Regions from separate parts of the Amedibacillus sp. YH-ame10 genome, predicted to be linked through region 2. Evidence: predicted binding sites of a transcription regulator. Region 2 holds the regulator's gene; each other region holds the start of a gene.
The links. Region 2 encodes Rex, which represses fermentation and respiration genes when NADH is low (regulators of the CRP and FNR family bind a similar motif). Its sites were predicted from a motif close to GTGAANNNNTTCAC; they were not measured.
Positions count from the first base shown of each region.

Region 1: a site for Rex is predicted at 2,369-2,382, ahead of ACWG42_RS14270 (iron-sulfur cluster assembly scaffold protein). Genes of this name have one in related genera too.
Region 3: a site for Rex is predicted at 2,119-2,132, ahead of ACWG42_RS05905 (phosphoglycerate kinase). Genes of this name have one in related genera too.

Region 1 is NZ_JBSPFA010000048.1:69-6,265, forward strand. Features, by position in the region: gene ACWG42_RS14260 (hypothetical protein) at 140-472, opposite strand; gene ACWG42_RS14265 (GGGtGRT protein) at 529-1,530, opposite strand; gene ACWG42_RS14270 (iron-sulfur cluster assembly scaffold protein) at 1,545-2,237, opposite strand; gene ACWG42_RS14275 (histidine phosphatase family protein) at 2,576-3,142, opposite strand; gene ACWG42_RS14280 (histidinol-phosphatase HisJ family protein) at 3,139-3,918, opposite strand; gene ACWG42_RS14285 (hypothetical protein) at 3,984-4,364, opposite strand; gene ACWG42_RS14290 (hypothetical protein) at 4,538-4,807, opposite strand; gene ACWG42_RS14295 (DUF3788 domain-containing protein) at 4,831-5,259, opposite strand; gene ACWG42_RS14300 (GNAT family N-acetyltransferase) at 5,288-5,812, opposite strand; gene ACWG42_RS14305 (polysaccharide deacetylase family protein) at 5,935-6,197, shown strand, end outside.
Region 2 is NZ_JBSPFA010000002.1:5,310-11,506, reverse strand. Features, by position in the region: gene ACWG42_RS01195 (N-acetylmuramoyl-L-alanine amidase) at 1-159, opposite strand, end outside; gene ACWG42_RS01190 (LicD family protein) at 176-982, opposite strand; gene ACWG42_RS01185 (helix-turn-helix domain-containing protein) at 1,198-1,509, shown strand; gene ACWG42_RS01180 (N-acetyltransferase family protein) at 1,531-2,100, opposite strand; gene asnS (asparagine--tRNA ligase) at 2,144-3,526, opposite strand; gene ACWG42_RS01170 (redox-sensing transcriptional repressor Rex) at 3,778-4,407, opposite strand; gene ACWG42_RS01165 (diguanylate cyclase domain-containing protein) at 4,541-6,124, opposite strand.
Region 3 is NZ_JBSPFA010000010.1:84,077-90,273, reverse strand. Features, by position in the region: gene tpiA (triose-phosphate isomerase) at 96-839, opposite strand; gene ACWG42_RS05905 (phosphoglycerate kinase) at 864-2,042, opposite strand; gene ACWG42_RS05900 (hypothetical protein) at 2,247-2,846, opposite strand; gene ACWG42_RS05895 (hypothetical protein) at 2,862-3,551, opposite strand; gene ACWG42_RS05890 (hypothetical protein) at 3,548-4,252, opposite strand; gene ACWG42_RS05885 (ATP-binding cassette domain-containing protein) at 4,240-5,121, opposite strand; gene ACWG42_RS05880 (GntR family transcriptional regulator) at 5,124-5,489, opposite strand; gene ACWG42_RS05875 (SIS domain-containing protein) at 5,598-6,197, opposite strand, start outside.

The sequences.
Region 1 (6,197 bases), on a different contig from region 2:
CTTTAAACAAGGCGTTATTTGAGGTTTTTTTGTCTTCTAGCTGTCAAAGATGGGAATATATCATATTTTTGAAAAAATTACTAAATATTACCAAATTTTTTTCATTTTTGTTTCGATTTCTATAAATATTCATACATTTTTAAAGAACTTCCGATTTTTTGTAGTGTTCATTATAATATTTATAAATTCTATATACGTTCATGATTATTAAAACAACACCCAAGGCAACAATCAATAATCCACCAAATATAGACTCTTTATTCATATAAGCCTTATGCGTAACAAACACACCTAATACAAGAATCATCGCAATCACACCAGCAAACAAAGCAACAAGTAAAAACCCAATAATCATCCTAATCCATAACGGTACCTTTTTATCTTTTGTAGCAAAGACTACCCCTTCTAGTAGTAATTCAAACACAAACTCCAACAGCATATCCACTAACCCCATCTCCTTTTTCACAATCATAACATAAAAAAGAAGGCATGCATATGTACGCATAACCTTCTATAGAATATAATTTCTTATTTATTCATCGCTTCTGCAATCGCAACAGCAACAGCAACACTAGCACCAACCATTGGGTTGTTACCCATACCGATTAATCCCATCATTTCTACGTGAGCAGGAACAGATGAAGAACCAGCAAACTGAGCATCAGAGTGCATACGTCCCATAGTATCTGTCATACCATAAGAAGCAGGACCAGCAGCCATGTTATCTGGGTGAAGTGTACGTCCTGTACCACCACCACTTGCTACAGAGAAATATTTTTTCCCTTGTTCGATACATTCTTTTTTGTATGTACCTGCAACTGGATGTTGGAAACGTGTAGGGTTTGTAGAGTTACCAGTAATAGAAACATCTACACCTTCGTGATGCATAACTGCAACACCTTCACGTACATCATCAGCTCCATAACAGTTAACAGCAGCTCTTTCTCCAGTAGAGTAAGAAGTTCTGTTTACTTCATGAAGTTCACCTGTGAAATAATCAAATTTAGTTTCTACATAAGTGAAACCATTGATACGAGAAATGATCTTTGCAGCATCTTTTCCCAAACCGTTCAAGATAACGCGTAATGGTTCTTTACGAGCCTTGTTAGCGTTACGAGCGATACCAATAGCACCTTCAGCAGCAGCGAAACTTTCGTGACCTGCTAAGAATGCGAAACATTTTGTATCATTGTCAAGTAACATAGCAGCTAAGTTACCATGACCAATACCAACTTTACGATCGTCAGCAACAGAACCAGGAATACAGAATGCCTGTAAACCTTCTCCTAAAGATTTTGCTACTTCGTAAGCAGTTTTGTCACCTTTTTTGATAGCGATAGCAGCACCTAAGATATAAGCCCAGCTAGCGTTTTCAAAACAGATTGGCTGAATTTCTTTTACAAGGTTATAAACATCTACACCTTTGTCATCACATAGTTTTTTTGCTTCTTCAATGGAAGAAATGCCATGTGCCTTTAAAACTTCATTGATTTTATCTATACGTCTTTCGTATCCTTCAAATAATGCCATGATTTTTCCTCCTCCTATTCGTGACGTGGGTCGATGTATTTAACAGCATCTGCATAGCGACCATACGTTTTCTTTGCGTTGTTTAAAGCGTCTTCAGCATTTGTACCTTTTTTAACAGCGTCCATGAATACACCCATATTTACATATTGGTAACCGATGATTTCATCGTTTGCATCAAGACCCATGCTTAAGATATAACCTTCTGCTAAATCAAGGTAACGAGGACCTTTTACTTTTGTTGAGTAAATAGTACCTACTTGAGAACGAGTTCCCTTACCTAAGTCTTCAAGACCAGCACCTACTGGAAGACCATTTTCAGAGAATGCAGATTGTGTACGACCATAAATGATCTGTAAGAACAATTCACGCATTGCAGTGTTAATAGCATCACATACAAGGTCAGTGTTTACTGCCTCTAGTAATGTTTTTCCAACAATTGCTTCACTAGCCATTGCTGCAGAGTGAGTCATACCAGAACATCCGATTGTTTCAATCAATGCTTCCTCGATAATCCCCTCTTTAACGTTTAATGTAAGTTTGCAGGCACCCTGCTGTGGAGCACACCATCCAATACCGTGTGTCAAACCAGAGATATCTTTGATTTCTCTTGAATGTACCCATTTTCCTTCTTCAGGAATAGGCGCACAACCATGGCTTGCACCACATTTTACAGTGCACATGTTTTCGACTTCTTTTGAATAAATCATGTCATTTCTCCTTTCCCGTAAAATCCATGATAGATTTACTGTTCGCTTTCTTCTTGGAAAGCTTTTTTGCGATTGCTTCGCGATGTTAATTTTTATAACATACTGCAAGAATACATAGAATTTTCTTATTTGTAAAATATTTCACAAAAAAAGTATCCTGCCCTATTATTTTAATTCTTTTCGTATAGTATGTCAATGAAAAGAGCGTGTTTATCCCTACAAAAACGAAGAATATAAAGGATTTTATAAGGATAGATGTTACGATATGAAAACATAATAATTCGCAAACCTCCCTATTCAAACAAAAAGAAAAGGTGGGAATCCACCTATCGCTACAATTAAACACTCGCTTCTTGTTTACAACTATACTTTTTACCATCCATACGACTTACTTCACAATTCCCTAACAAAACTTCATTTAGGTTCTCAAACTCATAGCCATGAAAGTAACAATAATAAGGAATACTAACTCCACCATGTGCTACTATCAGGATATTTTTTTCTTGTGCTTGCTCGATAATCGTATCAAGGAATGCTTCCACACGTTGATAAAAAGCAATACTATTTTCTGCCCCAGGAAATGGCGGTTCTTCACAAAGTTTCCAAAGCTTACTATAATCTAATCCATCACTGGAATGTCCTTCATACTCGCCAAAACTTCGCTCGCATAAACGTTCATCCACAACGATAGGAATATCCCAGTTCTCATTGATAATGGATGCTGTTTCTTTCGCCCTAGATAAGGGAGAAGCATAAATGAAATCCATCTGAACATCCGCAAGTTTTTCCTTAGCAATCAACGCTTGTTGTCTTCCTGTATCATTTAATTCTATATCCGTATGTCCTTGCATCTTTCCATGCAAGTTCCAATCGGTCTGTCCATGTCTTACAAAATATATACTCATAATGTCTCACTTACTTCCTTAATATACATTCCAACGTGTTTGCTTTGATGTGCATCACTCGCTGTCATGATCTTTACTCCTTGTTTTTTCAAAATATCCATGAACTCTTTATTCGTTCCCATATCTTCATGGTTATAACGATAATAAATTCCTGTGTTGCATTCCATATACACATCATGTTCTTTTGCTGCTTGTGCTAATCGCTCATACGTTGGTTTTAAATCATACGTAGGATCATAATGAAACAACTTCAATTGATCAGGATGTCCAATTTGTGTAAATAAATCACTACAAATCATATCTTCCATAATTTCATAATATCGTTTGTATATCGCATTTGTATCATATTTATCCCATAAGATTTCCCGGGAAAAAGAATTCATATCATAGAGTAACCCATCGATAGAATGAATACTTCCAATCAAAAAATCATATGGATATGCGTTTAATATTTCACGCAAAAATTCTTTATCCTCCGGAGCATAGCATACTTCTAAACCAAATTTCACTTCGATTGGTAAATCCATTTGTTTTACTTCTTCAATCAAATCGAAATAGGTTTGTAGTGGTTCTAATGTTTTCTTCTCAAACCATTCTTTTTGATAATGGGATGCTTCTTTTAATCTTGTATACAGTGGTTGGAATTCGATAAAACGATGCGTATGGTCAAGGATATGAATCGTATCCATACCTGCTTTTACTCCAGCATTCACAAATTCCATAACATAATCTACATGCAATGGCCCATTCTCTAAATGCATATGTCCATCTATCATACAATCACCTCTTTTGTTTTTACATTATACGCTAACAACAAAAGAGATTGCAAACAAAACAACCATTACTGTGCCATAAATCCTTCTGGTTTACGAGGCAACCCTAAAAGTGGATTATCCATATCCTCAAAATCTTCTACTATAGAGCCTTCAATATAAGGGTTCATTGTGCTTACTACAGCCCCCTCTTCAATCAATCCCGCAATCATCATATCTTTTAACATATCCATAAAAACCATAATATCTTTATAAGACGTTCTGATTCTACCTTCCCCATCTTGTAACATACTAATACGAATTTTGTTTTCAAATTGGCCATTTGCTACAGTTACTAACAAATCTCCAATTCTCTTTTGGTAACGCAAAAAACCTTCCATTGTCTTTTCTTCACAAGAAAACCCAAAGGAACGCAGACAACATAAAACATCATCATTTTTAATATTCATGATTTCCTCCATAAAAAGTTTTTCTTTATCATAGCATATGCAAATCCGTAGTACCTCATTCAAATATCTTCCCTAGTCGTATGTATCTACATTGCATTGTATGATGATATCTATCGCTTTTAACTATATCGCACTTATATCAAATTGACAATATCAAAAAAGCGCAAAATTCTTCATTCAAGTCTAAAACTACCTTGTCCATGATAAGTATCTATACTACACACAAACCGTTGTCCACACTGTTTACATGCAATCGTATGACATATTATATCAGATAGCCATTCACCTTCCTTATTGCGTACATCTTCTATAGCGCAAGTCGCATCTATCAAGATAAAATCACCTGTATTTATAAGTTCTTGTATTTCCTTTAGCGTATTCTCATAAGCACTTGGATTATAAAAACGCTTCTTCAAATTTATGCTATCACAGTGCGTACACATACCTCATCCTCATCTCTATATAGTTATGATGATTTCATTTCATCCTCAAATTTTAAAGCCAACAATTTTTTTATATCTTCAAAATGTTCACCACATGTTACACGATAATGAATCCATCCACCCTCGCTACAAGGATATTTATGATCAATATAATCCTGTGAATATGGCTGTAAACTATCATAAATAAACGCAAATTGTTCATTGGTTAATCTCATCATTACAGAAAAGGCTTCCTTTTCCGCAAAGACATGGCACATCAATTTCTTTTTCTTTCTATGTTCAATTGCCCAACCATAACTCTTTCCATAGGGAAACACTTGTTTTGATATCGTTTTATATTCTTTCTCAAGCCATGCATTTAATAGTGTAAAATACTCTCCACTTTTACCACAGTAATCTTCCATCTCTGTTAAGGTCGGTTTCTTTTCCTTATCTAACATTCTTTCATACATATCGATATCCTCCTTTTCTTTCATGCCTTTACTTGTGAAGCTCAATTCCCATTTCTATACGTATTTCATGACGTTCTATATCTTGATTAGAATAAGCATGTGTATCAAATCCAATGATTTTAAACCCATTTTTTTGATAACAATGAATTGCAGGAACATTACAGCTCTGTGTTTCTAAAATCACCATTCTCGCATTTTGATACTTTGCGATATCTAGTATATGCTCAATCAAAATAGAACCTATTCTCATCCCTCTATGACCTTCGGTTACAAGGATGTTACTAATTCGAAATCGTTGATTCCAAGCCTCCATACTTCCCTCAACAAACCCTACTAAGGTATCTTCTACAAATGCGCCATACAACACTGGCGCTTCCAACCAATCTGCTAGTAGTTCATCTTTAAAATTTCTTCTTTGATTTTTTTCAAATGCTTTATATACGAATTGAAAAGACATATCGTTTATCTTTAAATTATAATATCCCGAAGTCTCATATATAAATTCATATTCTTTATGTTTGTATTCTTTTTCATTTAATGGTCGTATTTCCATGATGTATCCCTTCTTCTTGAAAAGGTTATATCCTTACTATTGATTGTACCATAATATCTCTTCTACGTATAAAATTTTTATAAGATTTATCTTTTGTAAGAATAAGAATGTATAATAAAGGTATGAATAAGCACCGGAAAAGAAAAATAACTCATATATTAATTCCAATTGTATGCACAATGGTAGGTATTGCCTTATGCAGTATTGCATACTTATTTTTCTTTGCGCCTAAAGTATACTTTATAGAAAATCCGATTAAATTAGAAATCCATGATACGTATGAAAATAAACAATTTGTGTCTGACTTAAGAAATTTGAAATGGAACGATATAAAGGTACATGGCTCTATAAATACAAATAAACTTGGTACATATACACTTACCTA
Region 2 (6,197 bases):
TTTTTCACCTAAATTACATACAGTGAATTTCTTTTCTTCTTCTGCAGGAGGTAAGAAAACATTCACTAAGGTATATACTATGAGCACAAGTAAAAGCAATAAGGGAAGTGCTACTTTCCAACGAATTTTATACATTTTCCTCTTTGGTACAAATGCCATAGTGTTATCCTCCTATCTAAAATCGTGCATCTTTTAAGTGTTTTGGTACCTGATCTTTTTCAGGTGGAAAGCTCATATGCGATGGAGATACTTCTACATCAAGCATATCTTTGGGACGTTTTGGTACTGGTAAGTCAATCCCTTCAAACTCCATATACTGTATAGGAAATACACTTTCCTTTGTGTATACAACAGGCTTAAAGAAGGAATTGAATGTCCATGTTAAATCATATCCAATCAATGGACTATTCTTATTTATCTCGCCATATTTTTTCGCATTTCTGATGAATCTATTCTTTAATATTTTAGGATTACAACCCAAGTTTTCAAACAGGGTAATAAGTACCATAAGAATACCATTACGTACTCGCCATAGGAAATCTTTTACTTTGTTTTCACTTACATAATCCACGACAAAGATGTCAATAAATAAGCCATCGCACTCTTTGCATTTATTCTTCAATAAAGTATTTACTTCTTCACAATATGTGCCTTTTTTTCGTACTTTCATAGGTACTACAACGTTATAATTTTTATGCGTTGCGTAACTTTGGGAAACATAGCCATCTCCTAGCTCATGTGCAACCTTTAAGAAACGTTCATAATCTTCACGCATCATGCCAATATCCGCATCATCATCCCATGGGATAAAGCCTTTATGACGCACAGCACCAAGGGCACTTCCACCCGTTAACCAATAGGGAATGTTATGTTTTTGACACAATGTATCTATATCTTTTAACATGGACAATAAGACGAGTTGTACATCACGTACACAAACCTTACTTCCGTCCTCATTTGTCTTGATAATATATTCTTTCATAAAAATCACCATTATCATTATAGAAGAAAAAAAGCTTTAAAACAATGGTTTTCTTGTTTTATAAGAATTCCTTAATAAATTATTTAGATATCCCATGGGTTTTCATCTTTTTTATCGCACATTCGTACTATAATATGCTTTTTCGTAACTCACGCTATGAAATAACGTATTAAAATTAACTATGTAATACATAATACGTCTAAGGAGGGTCAAACATGGACTGTTTAGCTAGATTACGACAACTCATGAACCAGCACCATATGACTGAATACAAACTATCTCAGGCATCTGGAATTCCATTGAGTACGATCAATTCACTCTTCCATAAAGGAAATTCTCCTACTATACCCACGCTGGAGGGTCTATGCAGAGGATTGGATATTTCATTAAGTGATTTCTTTTACGAACCAGGCAACAATGATGATATGGAAAAAGAAACACAATTCTTGATTGGTAATTGGAAAATGCTAACAAGAGAACAAAAAACAATTATACTAGATGTCATCAAAATGTTATTAGAAGCTTAAAGACTGTTCGCAGTCTTTTTCTTATACTTGAGAGAGGAGTTGTTGTATCGTTTCCTGATTACATTGTGCTATTGTTAGGATATCTCTTGGTTGAGGCGAATTAGAAAGCACATATTCCATCCAAGCAGTACTTAACCATCGATCAAACTTATATCCACATTCTTTAAATACTCCAATTGTTTGAAAGCCAAGTTTTTCATGTAAGGAAATGCTTGCGTCATTAGGAATTGTAATACAAGAATAAGCGATATGATAGTTTTGTAGTTTAAGTAATGCTAGAAGTACCTTCATTAAGGATGATCCAATTTGTTGACGTACAACATTAGGATGCACATAAACACTTAACTCTACATCCCATTGATACGCTTCTCTTTCACGAAAACTACTTGCATATGCATAAGCGACAACCTCACCATCCAGTTCACATACCAAAAATGGATATTTGTTTTGTATGATTGTAAGTTTTTCTTCCCATTCTTTTTCATTCATTGCTTCATAGGCAAAAGTAGCAACACTGTTGTTTACATAATACTCATAGATTGTACAAATCGTTGGTATATCGCGTGAAGTCGCGAATCGTATTTTTTTCATAGTCTCTCCTAGTAGAAAGCCATGAGGTCATCATGGCTTTTTCTTAAAATATTAGGTTTCTTGGTGTACGTGGGAATGGTTCTACATCACGAATGTTTTGCATACCCGTCATATACATTAACAAACGATCAAATCCTAGTCCAAATCCTGCATGTTTACATCCACCATAACGACGAAGATCCATATACCACTGCAATCCTTCTTTCGCCATTCCAAGTTCATCCATACGTTTCTCTAATACATCATAACGTTCTTCACGCTGTGATCCCCCTACTAACTCACCAACTCCTGGCACAAGTAGATCACAAGCAGCTACAGTCTTGTTATCATCGTTTACACGCATATAGAACGCTTTGATATCTTTTGGATAATCCGTTAAGAAGACAGGACCATTTACAATCTGTTCACAGATATAACGTTCATGTTCACTGTTCAAATCCATTCCCCACTCTACTTTATTTTCAAATTTCACATCTGCTTTTGATAACAGTTCAATTGCTTCTGTATAAGGCATACGTTTGAATTCACTGTTGCGTACACTCTTGATACGATCGATGCATCCTTTATCAATCATGGTATTGAAGAAGTTCATTTCCTCTGGTGCATTTTCTAACACATAGTCAATGCAATATTTCACCATATCTTCGATTAAGTTCATATCGTCATCTAAATCTGCAAATGCAATTTCTGGTTCAATCATCCAAAACTCTGACGCATGACGTGAAGTATTTGAGTTTTCAGCACGGAACGCTGGACCAAACGTATACACATCACGGAAAGCCATCGCAAACGCTTCTACATGCAATTGACCAGTAACGGTAAGGAACGCTTCTTTCCCAAAGAAATCATCTTCATAGTTTTGGTTATCAATGGTAGTTGCTCGAAACATCTCGCCAGCACCTTCTCCATCATTTCCAGTAATGATTGGAGTTTGCACATATACAAATCCTTGATCTTGGAAGAATTCATGGATTGCCATAGATAACACAGAACGTAAACGGAAGATTGCATAAAAACTATTTGCACGAGGACGTAAATGTGGTATCTCACGCATGTACTCAAAACTATGACGCTTTTTCTGTAATGGATAATCACGATCACAATCACCTTCTAAAGTAGCTTCCGTAAGGATAATTTCAAAAGGTTGTTTCCCTTCTGGTGTCAATTTTATTTTACCAGTGATACTGATTGCTGCCCCTGTAGGATACTTTTCTACATCTTCAAAGTTTTTAAGTTCTTGCATATACACCAATTGGGCATTGCGGAAATACGTACCATCATTTAATTCAATAAACCCTAATTTTCCACTGCAACGATTGGTACGAATCCACCCTTGCAACTGCACATATTCTAATGAGTCTAGTTCTACATGAGAGCCACTCATCACAATTTCATAGAGCTCTCTAATTGTCATAAATTCAAACATTTTTCTTTCCTCCTATGTTCTGTAACAACAAAAAAACGTTCCTAACATTCAGGAACGTATCTTTACGCGGTGCCATCCTGATTCCTATCAAATACATGATAGACATCTTGATTTGGATATAACGTAATCCTTACGAAGCCGTCTACTATGATTTCTCCGGCTTAACTCCACAGCTGTTCGCTTGATAGATTTATATGTACCATCTTTCACCCTCATGGCTCGCTTCTACACTTGACCTATCACGGTCTGTTTCATCGTTCTGTATTCAAGCTGTTTGTTTCAAATACCAACTCTTGTATAGATGATACCACATCTACACTCTTTAATACAACCCCTTTTGGAATTTGTATATGTTCATGCGTAAAATCAACCAAACCTGTAATTCCACAGGCAATCAATCGATCTACTGTTTGTTGAATATTTTCAGATATTGCCAGAATTGCTATTCGGCATCCTTCTGGTACTAACTCATCTAAATCTTTAATATCGTATACTGGAATACCGAAACGTACTCCTTGACGATCTGGGTTCACATCAAATGCGCAAGCTATTTCACCTACAACATAATCCCATTTATTATACTTCATTAAGGCACGCCCCATATTACCGGCTCCTACAAGTATGATTTTTTCATCAAAGTCCATACCTAACTGCTGGTTAAAGATTTCAATCAATCGATTTACATCATAACCATAGCCCTGTTTCCCAAGATTTCCTAAAAAAGAAAAATCTCTACGAATGGTGGTCGGTTCAATATTGACGACACTAGCAAGTTCCTTTGACATGATTCTTTCTACTCCAGAACTCTTTAATTTACGTAATGCTTTTAAGTATACAGGGTAGCGCTGCAAGGTTGCACGCGGTACATTTTTCTCTGACATTATAATCACCCACAAGCTAGTATACCACATTTTTTTACATTTGTGAATATTTTATCTTTCTTAACTAGCGTAATATTTTTCATATCTTTTTATGCAAAGAATTCAATCCTATTATATATACATTTTCAATAAATTATACTTCTTCTACATATCGAGTCCAAGTATTTCTTCCTCTTTCTTTTGAGCGATACATAGCCTTATCTGCCAATCTTAAAACTTCATGCGTATCAGCTATAGTCTGTCTATCACAATTTGCATAGCCAATGGATAACGTAATTTGTTGACTACACTTTGATTGCTTATGTTCCATATTTTGTGCAGCTAAATCACTTCGTACCGCATGAATGAACTTCTCGATTTCTTCGTTGCTTTGATCCTTACAGAAACATGCAAATTCATCTCCACCATAACGACAAGGGATAATACCATCATGACTGTAACGATTCAAAGTATCTCCGACCATACGTAATGTAAGATCGCCATGAATGTGTCCATACGAGTCGTTATATTCTTTAAAGTAATCAATATCCATCATAATAATTCCTAAAGAATGAATCGTGTCATCTTTTTCTTCCATAAGTTGATTGAAATAACGACGATTATAAATATTGGTTAAATCATCAATATGAACTTCATCTACCAAGCGCCTATTTTCTTTCAACGTAGTTTCATGTTTTAAAATTATCTCTTGAAGATGTATTCTAGCCTTCATTCCATTCACACGAACATCATCTTCCATAACTGAAATCTTGCGCATTGTATGATAATAAGATTGATAACTTTCTTGAAGTTCTACATCATCTGAAAATGACTCCGCATAAAAAACACGTAAGTCTACAAGACGGCTGATGAAAGATATCTCATTCATCGTACCATATTCATCCAATATATCTAAATAGCGTTTCGCATATTCTTTTTCTTTAAGTTTTACAAGGGCACTCGTAATATGTAGCAAAAACATAATAATAATATAACGATCATCTACTCCATAATAATCTCGTTCTATAATTTCTTCAGCAATTTCTTTCGTTTTCTCTTTATTCCCTTGAAATGCTGCCTCTAAAAGACGTCCTGTACGACAACAAAACGTATGAAAACTAGTATCCCCCATACGGGCTATTTCACTATCTTCACAAATTGTTAAATACGCATCCATTTCATTTAACTGGTCCATATAACCGCTTACTTCTGCTAGATTATACAGAACGATTGTCAATAAACGAGCATCTTTAAACTGACCTTCTAACATCGCTTGATATGCATTTTCATAATATTTTACAGCTTCATCATATTGTTTATGTCCTTGAAACATATCCGCAATATTATTCCAAGCATTACATCTTTGGTATGCATCTTTTAATTCCTCTGCCAACGCAATTGATTCCAAATAGAATTGAAGAGCATTTTGTTCATCGTTGATCAAATGATAATAAAAACCTAGTAAATGACAGACCTTCATATAAAGCGCAGGATATAGCGTTTTTGAACAAAGTTGTTTCGCATCGTATAAATACTGTCCACTTAACATCGCATCGTTTTGAGCAAGATAGTAGTCGCCTAAATACGTATAAGCAAATGCTGTAGCATATCCATAGGAGTGTTGTTTGCTTAGATCTAACAACTCTAGACAACAAGCCTTCTCTTTTTCTAGATCCGTAAAACGAACGTTTAACACGGTATTGATGAGTTCGTTCATATGCTGAAGTAAATTGCTCATGACTTGTGACACCTCCTATCTCCAATTTATATTTCATTTGTGTTTTTCGTGCTTATATTATACCACACGATTA
Region 3 (6,197 bases), on a different contig from region 2:
TGCTCTAACAACGTAACTTTTTCTTTTTTGCGGTAAAAATTCCAAATGCATAGAAACAAAAAAAAGAAGCGAATTTCTTTCGCCTCTTCGTTACATTATTTTGTTTTGTTGATGATATCTGTAAAGCTATCAGCTTTTAAGCTAGCTCCACCGATTAATGCACCATCGATGTCTGGACATGCCATGTATTCAACGATGTTTTCTGGTTTAACAGATCCACCATATTGTACACGAACGCTGTTAGCAGCTTCATCACCATACATAACTTTAACTTGGTCACGTACGATTGCACAACATTTTTGAGCATCTTCTTTTGTAGCTGATTTACCAGTACCGATTGCCCAGATTGGTTCATAAGCAATTACCATGTTTGCCACACATTTAGGGCAAAGGTCAGCTAAGCTTCCTGTTAACTGTGTACGGATAACTTTTTCAGTTTCTCCAGCATCGTATTGAGCTTCTGTTTCACCAATACAAAGGATTGGAGTAATATCTGCATCAATTAAGCGTTTTGCTTTTTTGTTTACTGTTTCATCAGTATCCCCGAACATTTCACGACGTTCAGAGTGTCCAATGATACAATATTTTAAACCGATTTCTTGAAGCATTGGTACACTTACTTCACCAGTAAATGCTCCATTGTCTTCGAAGTGGCAGTTTTCAGATGCGATTACTAAGTTTTTAGCGTTTTTAATAGATTCGTTTAATGCTAAGAAAGATGTTCCTACACCGAATGTAGCATTGTCGTGGCAAATAGGATCTACTGCTTTGATAAATTCAACTGCTTCAGCAATTGTTTTATTCATTTTCCAGTTTCCTATGATAATTGGTTTTCTCATGATTTTTCTCCTGTTTTCTATTTTTTATTTGTCTGCGATTACTGCGATACCAGGTAATTCTTTACCTTCCATATATTCTAGAGAAGCCCCTCCACCTGTAGAGATGTGAGAGAATTTTTCTGCGAATCCTAATTGGATAGCTGCAGCAGCAGAGTCTCCACCACCGATTACTGTAGTAGCACCAGGTAACTGTGAGATTGCTGTACAAACTTCTAATGTACCAGTTGCGAAAGGTTTCATTTCGAATACACCCATAGGTCCATTCCATACAACTGTTTTTGCTCCAGCAAGAGCATCTTTATATAATTCGATAGATTTAGGTCCAATGTCTAATCCCATGTAATCAGCAGGAATGCTTTCATTGTCTGCAATTACAGTATTTGCATCTTCAGCAAATGCATCAGCACAAATGTGATCCACTGGTAAAATCAATTTTCCGTTTGCTTTTTCTAAGTATTCTTTTGCAAGTTCAACCTTGTCTTCTTCAACAAGAGACTTTCCAACGCTAAGACCTTGTGCTTTTAAGAATGTATAAGCCATTCCTCCACCGATCAATACTTTATCAGCTTTTTTCAACAAGTTGTCTACAACAGCGATTTTATCAGAAACTTTTGCTCCACCGATGATTGCCACAAATGGACGAACAGGTGTATCAACAGCAGCTCCTAACATTTTAACTTCTTTTTCCACTAAGAAACCTAATGCATTAGGTAAAATAGAAGGAATTCCTGCAGTAGAAGCATGTGCACGGTGTACACTTCCGAAAGCGTCTTCTACGAACATATCTCCAAGAATAGCCCAGTATTTAGCAAGTTCAGCATCATTTTTGCTTTCTCCAGCTTCATAACGAGTGTTCTGCATAACAACGATTTCTCCATCGTTTAATGCAGCTACAGCATCTTCTAATTCTTTTCCACGAGTAACAGAAACGAATGTTACCTTAGTATCTACTAATTCGCTTAAACGATCAGCTACACAGTGCAAATCATTTTTCGCTTTGTCTTCTTCAGTTTTAACTTTTCCTAAGTGAGACATCAAAATGACTTTCGCATTATTTTCTACTAAGTATTTGATTGTAGGTAATGCTTGAATGATACGGTTGTCATTAGTGATTTTCCCATCTTTTCTAGGAACGTTGAAGTCACAGCGTACGATAACACGTTTTCCTGCAACATCTAAATCTTTTACAGTTCTTTTTGCCATTATAAAATCCTCCTTATGCTAGCGCATTTATTATACCACTATCTGCCTTTTTCTGTAAAAGGATTTTTGTGATTTTGCGAAAATAATCACAATTTCTTTACAAAAGTTGAAAATGACAGCAAATCCGGCATATTTCCACCATAAAATGCGCGTTTAGAAACGTTCGTATCTCATACAAATTATACAAAAAAAAGAAAAGTGCATTTACACTTTTCCAAACTTATCCTTATGACCTACAGCGCACAAACTTTCTTTAAACTGTTCAAAATCTTCCTTTTTTAATCTTTGACTTATTGTCTTTTTTCCCCTCACATATACCGTCACTCTATTTTTTACACTACAATCACACTCAATCTCACGAAGTTCACTATAAGGTATCCAACATTTTCTGAAATAAAGTTGGTTATCTTCTACGATAATCATTACATAATCATGATAAATAAGTGAGGTATTAGAAAGTAGAATGATAAGAATCAAATCCATAATGTCATATGTTCTTTCAGCGATCGTATTAATTACATATAGTAAACCAAGAATGGACATACATAATGCAATCGTTTCAAGCTTTATTGGTGGTTTTTTGAGTATGTTTCCCTTACTAACACGACATGCGCGCATATCTCGACAAAGAGCCTTCAATAAGAAACCATTAAATACTATATAAATACCAAGAATCAACAATTCAAGCCAGTTAGACAAAGGTTTCCATGAGACTAAAAGGATAAACGCTATTAACAAAAGAATTATAAATATCCCTCTTAGTACAAATAATGTTTGATACGTTTTCATCGTAAATTGCTTCATATCATGACCTCCTTCTTAATGTAATCTTTTGAATCGCATTTTTTCATTTAATTCATGTCTTGTTCGATAACAGTACTTTCCATATATAGAGAAGATTGGTAGAACTACAAACATAATGGGAATCAAAAGAAATAAACTCGTTGGTTGATAGAAAGATAGAAAATCTAGTGGTAGTTCTCCACGAACAATACATGCAATAAATATACAAATATAAATTCCTGTTAGAATACATCCAAGCACCTTTTTCGCGCTTATTTGCGCAAAAACTACTAGGATTCCATATAATCCTGTTAATGTACTCGCCCAAATACACAATACTATGATTCGTGAATCCATTGGCACGAAGAGTGCAAAAATCCCAAACAATACAAGTTGTATCGTTATATAAATGGCAGAAGTCACACCTACATAGGCAATCACACCTTTTTTATAGATGTTGTATTGTTTGGGAAATTGATGCATGAGCAAAGAAAGACTCGTTCTCTTACGATCACTAAAGACTCGGAAGTCATTAATTAAAACTAGGAATAAAAAGTAACAACAATATGCAAATCCTAATAAAGAGAGTGTAGCTCCATCCTTATTAGAAGAGGTCACACTCAAAAGCATTACACCCATCGCCATTCCAAAAAGACAGCACAGATACGTAACTCGTCGTTCTGAAAAAGGACATAACATATAATATAGTTTTATTGTATTTTTCAATTTAACCACCTACTTTTCATGAGTTTAAGTATTCTTTTTACACACCAAATTGTAATGATGAGGCAAAGCACTAAGAAACATAGAGCATATAAAATGATTTCTATTGTAAGCACGTTTCCATCCCCTGCTATATAATCATACATAAAAGTTATAGAGAAGAATGCTACATATACTACACCTGAAAATGTAGTGGTTTTTTCTTTTTTTAAATTCATGTATACCCATGCAGCACTAAATGGAAGCATAGATCCATACACATAGGCAGTAGAAAATGAAATTCTAGAATATCCTAATATAATCATTAAGGTAGCTGCCCCAAAAAGCAAGATTGTTGTAATGACAAATGTTATAACCAGATTCCATTGAAATTTTTGAAAACTATTCGGTAACATCTTATAAAGTATGATTTCTTTTTCATTCTTTGTAACGAAAGATGATAAATGACTTTGTGTATAAAATAATACTGCCACATATACAATGATTGGAAAAATTATTCGAGGGAACATTTCATATATTATATAGTACAAGATACTATCGCTATTTCCATTTGTTAGACGAATAAGATTTTGCGCTTGATTACTCAACAGATAATACGCAACGAGGTACGTGCATGTAAATTCAATCATAAATTCTACTTTTAAAAGTTTGGGGATAGAGGTAATGTGATAAAGCTTATATGCTTCTTTTATTATTGAGAACATAAAGGTTCCTTCTTTAATAAGAAGATCGATAGTTCACGTAAATCAGGTTTCATGATGGTAATATCCATCTCTTTTGATAAACCTTGTGCTTCTTCTTTATACATAAGCCCTTCCACATATTCCCCATGTTCGCGCATGTGAAGATATCTCTTTTTCAGTGTATCTTGATCCTTCTTATTCCCTTGTACGATGACATAGCGACCACATACATCATCAATTAGTCCTTGTTCAAGGATGCATCCATCTTTCATAAACACAACATAATCCGCAACATTATTCACTTGTTCAATGTTATGGGTTGAATAAATAATGGTATGTTCTTCATCCATTAGATACGCTCTCATCTTCTCTTGTAATAAGTCTTGCATAACTGGGTCTAAGTTTGCGGCTGGCTCATCCAACAACAAATATTTCCCTTTTCTCGCCAACATTGCACACAACATCAATTTCATTTGATTCCCTGTTGACATTTCTTTAATTTTCTTTGATTGTAGTTTGTTTTCTTGAATTAGTTCAAACTCATTACAAAGTTTTATAAACTTTGACTCATCGAATGCATGAAACCCCAATTTCATAAGTTCACATACTTTTTTAATATCCATAAAGCTTGGAAAACAACAAGAATCAGGTACATAAACCATCGATTCCTTAAAGCTATCATCATCTTCTTCTACCATGGCACCATCATGAAATACTTCCCCATCACATGTGATGAGTTGGCTCATAATCTTCAGAAGCGTTGTTTTTCCTGCTCCGTTGTTTCCAATAAATACAGTTGCTAAACCTTTTGGAATAGATAAAGATAATTCGTTGATTGAGAATTCTTTATACTTCTTTGTTACATTTTTTAGTTCAATTGCGCTTTGCATATCTATACCTCCATTAGTGTTTTCAAGATTATAATCACTTCTTCATCGCTTACGTTTGCTATTTTTGCCGCATCAAGCGCTTTTTGTAAATTCTCCTCTACAATGCGAATATGTTGTTCACGTATCATTTCTTCGTCTTGTTCATTCACATAGTAGCCTTTTCCTGCTTTCGAACTAATCAACCCTTCTTGTGTCAATTGTTCATATGCTTTTAAGGTAGTTACGACACTCAATTTCAAATCGGCCGCAAGGGATCGAACACTAGGAAGATAATCTCCACTCTTAAGTTCACCACTTAAAATTTGTGCTTTAAATGCTTCCGCGATTTGTTGATACAGTGCTACGTCTGATTTCTGATTTATTTGCATGAACTCACCTCGGTCTCTAACTGTTATTGTTCTACAATAACAGTATATACAGTTAGAAAAGTAATGTCAATAGAAAAAGTCCTGATTTTACTCAGAACTTTCTTGCTTCTAATAATCAAATTGACGATAGTATCTACGATAATCTAAATTATGACCTGTATGTGCTTCTAAATGAGCCGCTAAACGATCCACTAAACATGTTGAACAAACAAGAGGAGCTACAATCCAACGGAACTCTTTTGGCATATCATCAAGTGCATATTCTGCAGTATCAATAACCACTAGTTTATCCGTATGGCTCTCTAAGAATTTTTGTGCACGTTCATCTAATGCTCTTCCTTTTCCTTCTCCTTTGATTAAGAAGACGCTAATACCTTTTTCAATCAATTCTAAAGTACCATGGAAGAATTCAGCACTTGTGACTGCTTTTGTTTTAATCCATTGCATTTCTTCTAAGATACACATGGAGAATAAGTATGTTTCTCCCCACATTTCAGTACCACCAACCCAATATTGAATAGGTGCATCATAATGTACAGCTGCAATTTTCTCAGCTTTTTCATCGAATTGCTCTTTCACTTTTAATAGGTTTTCTGGTAGTTTTGATAATCCATCCGCAAATGCTTCATAGTTATCAAATTCTTTTTTATTATGTAATAAACGGAAGAATAACCAATATAACAGAATATATTCATACTCAACTCCATT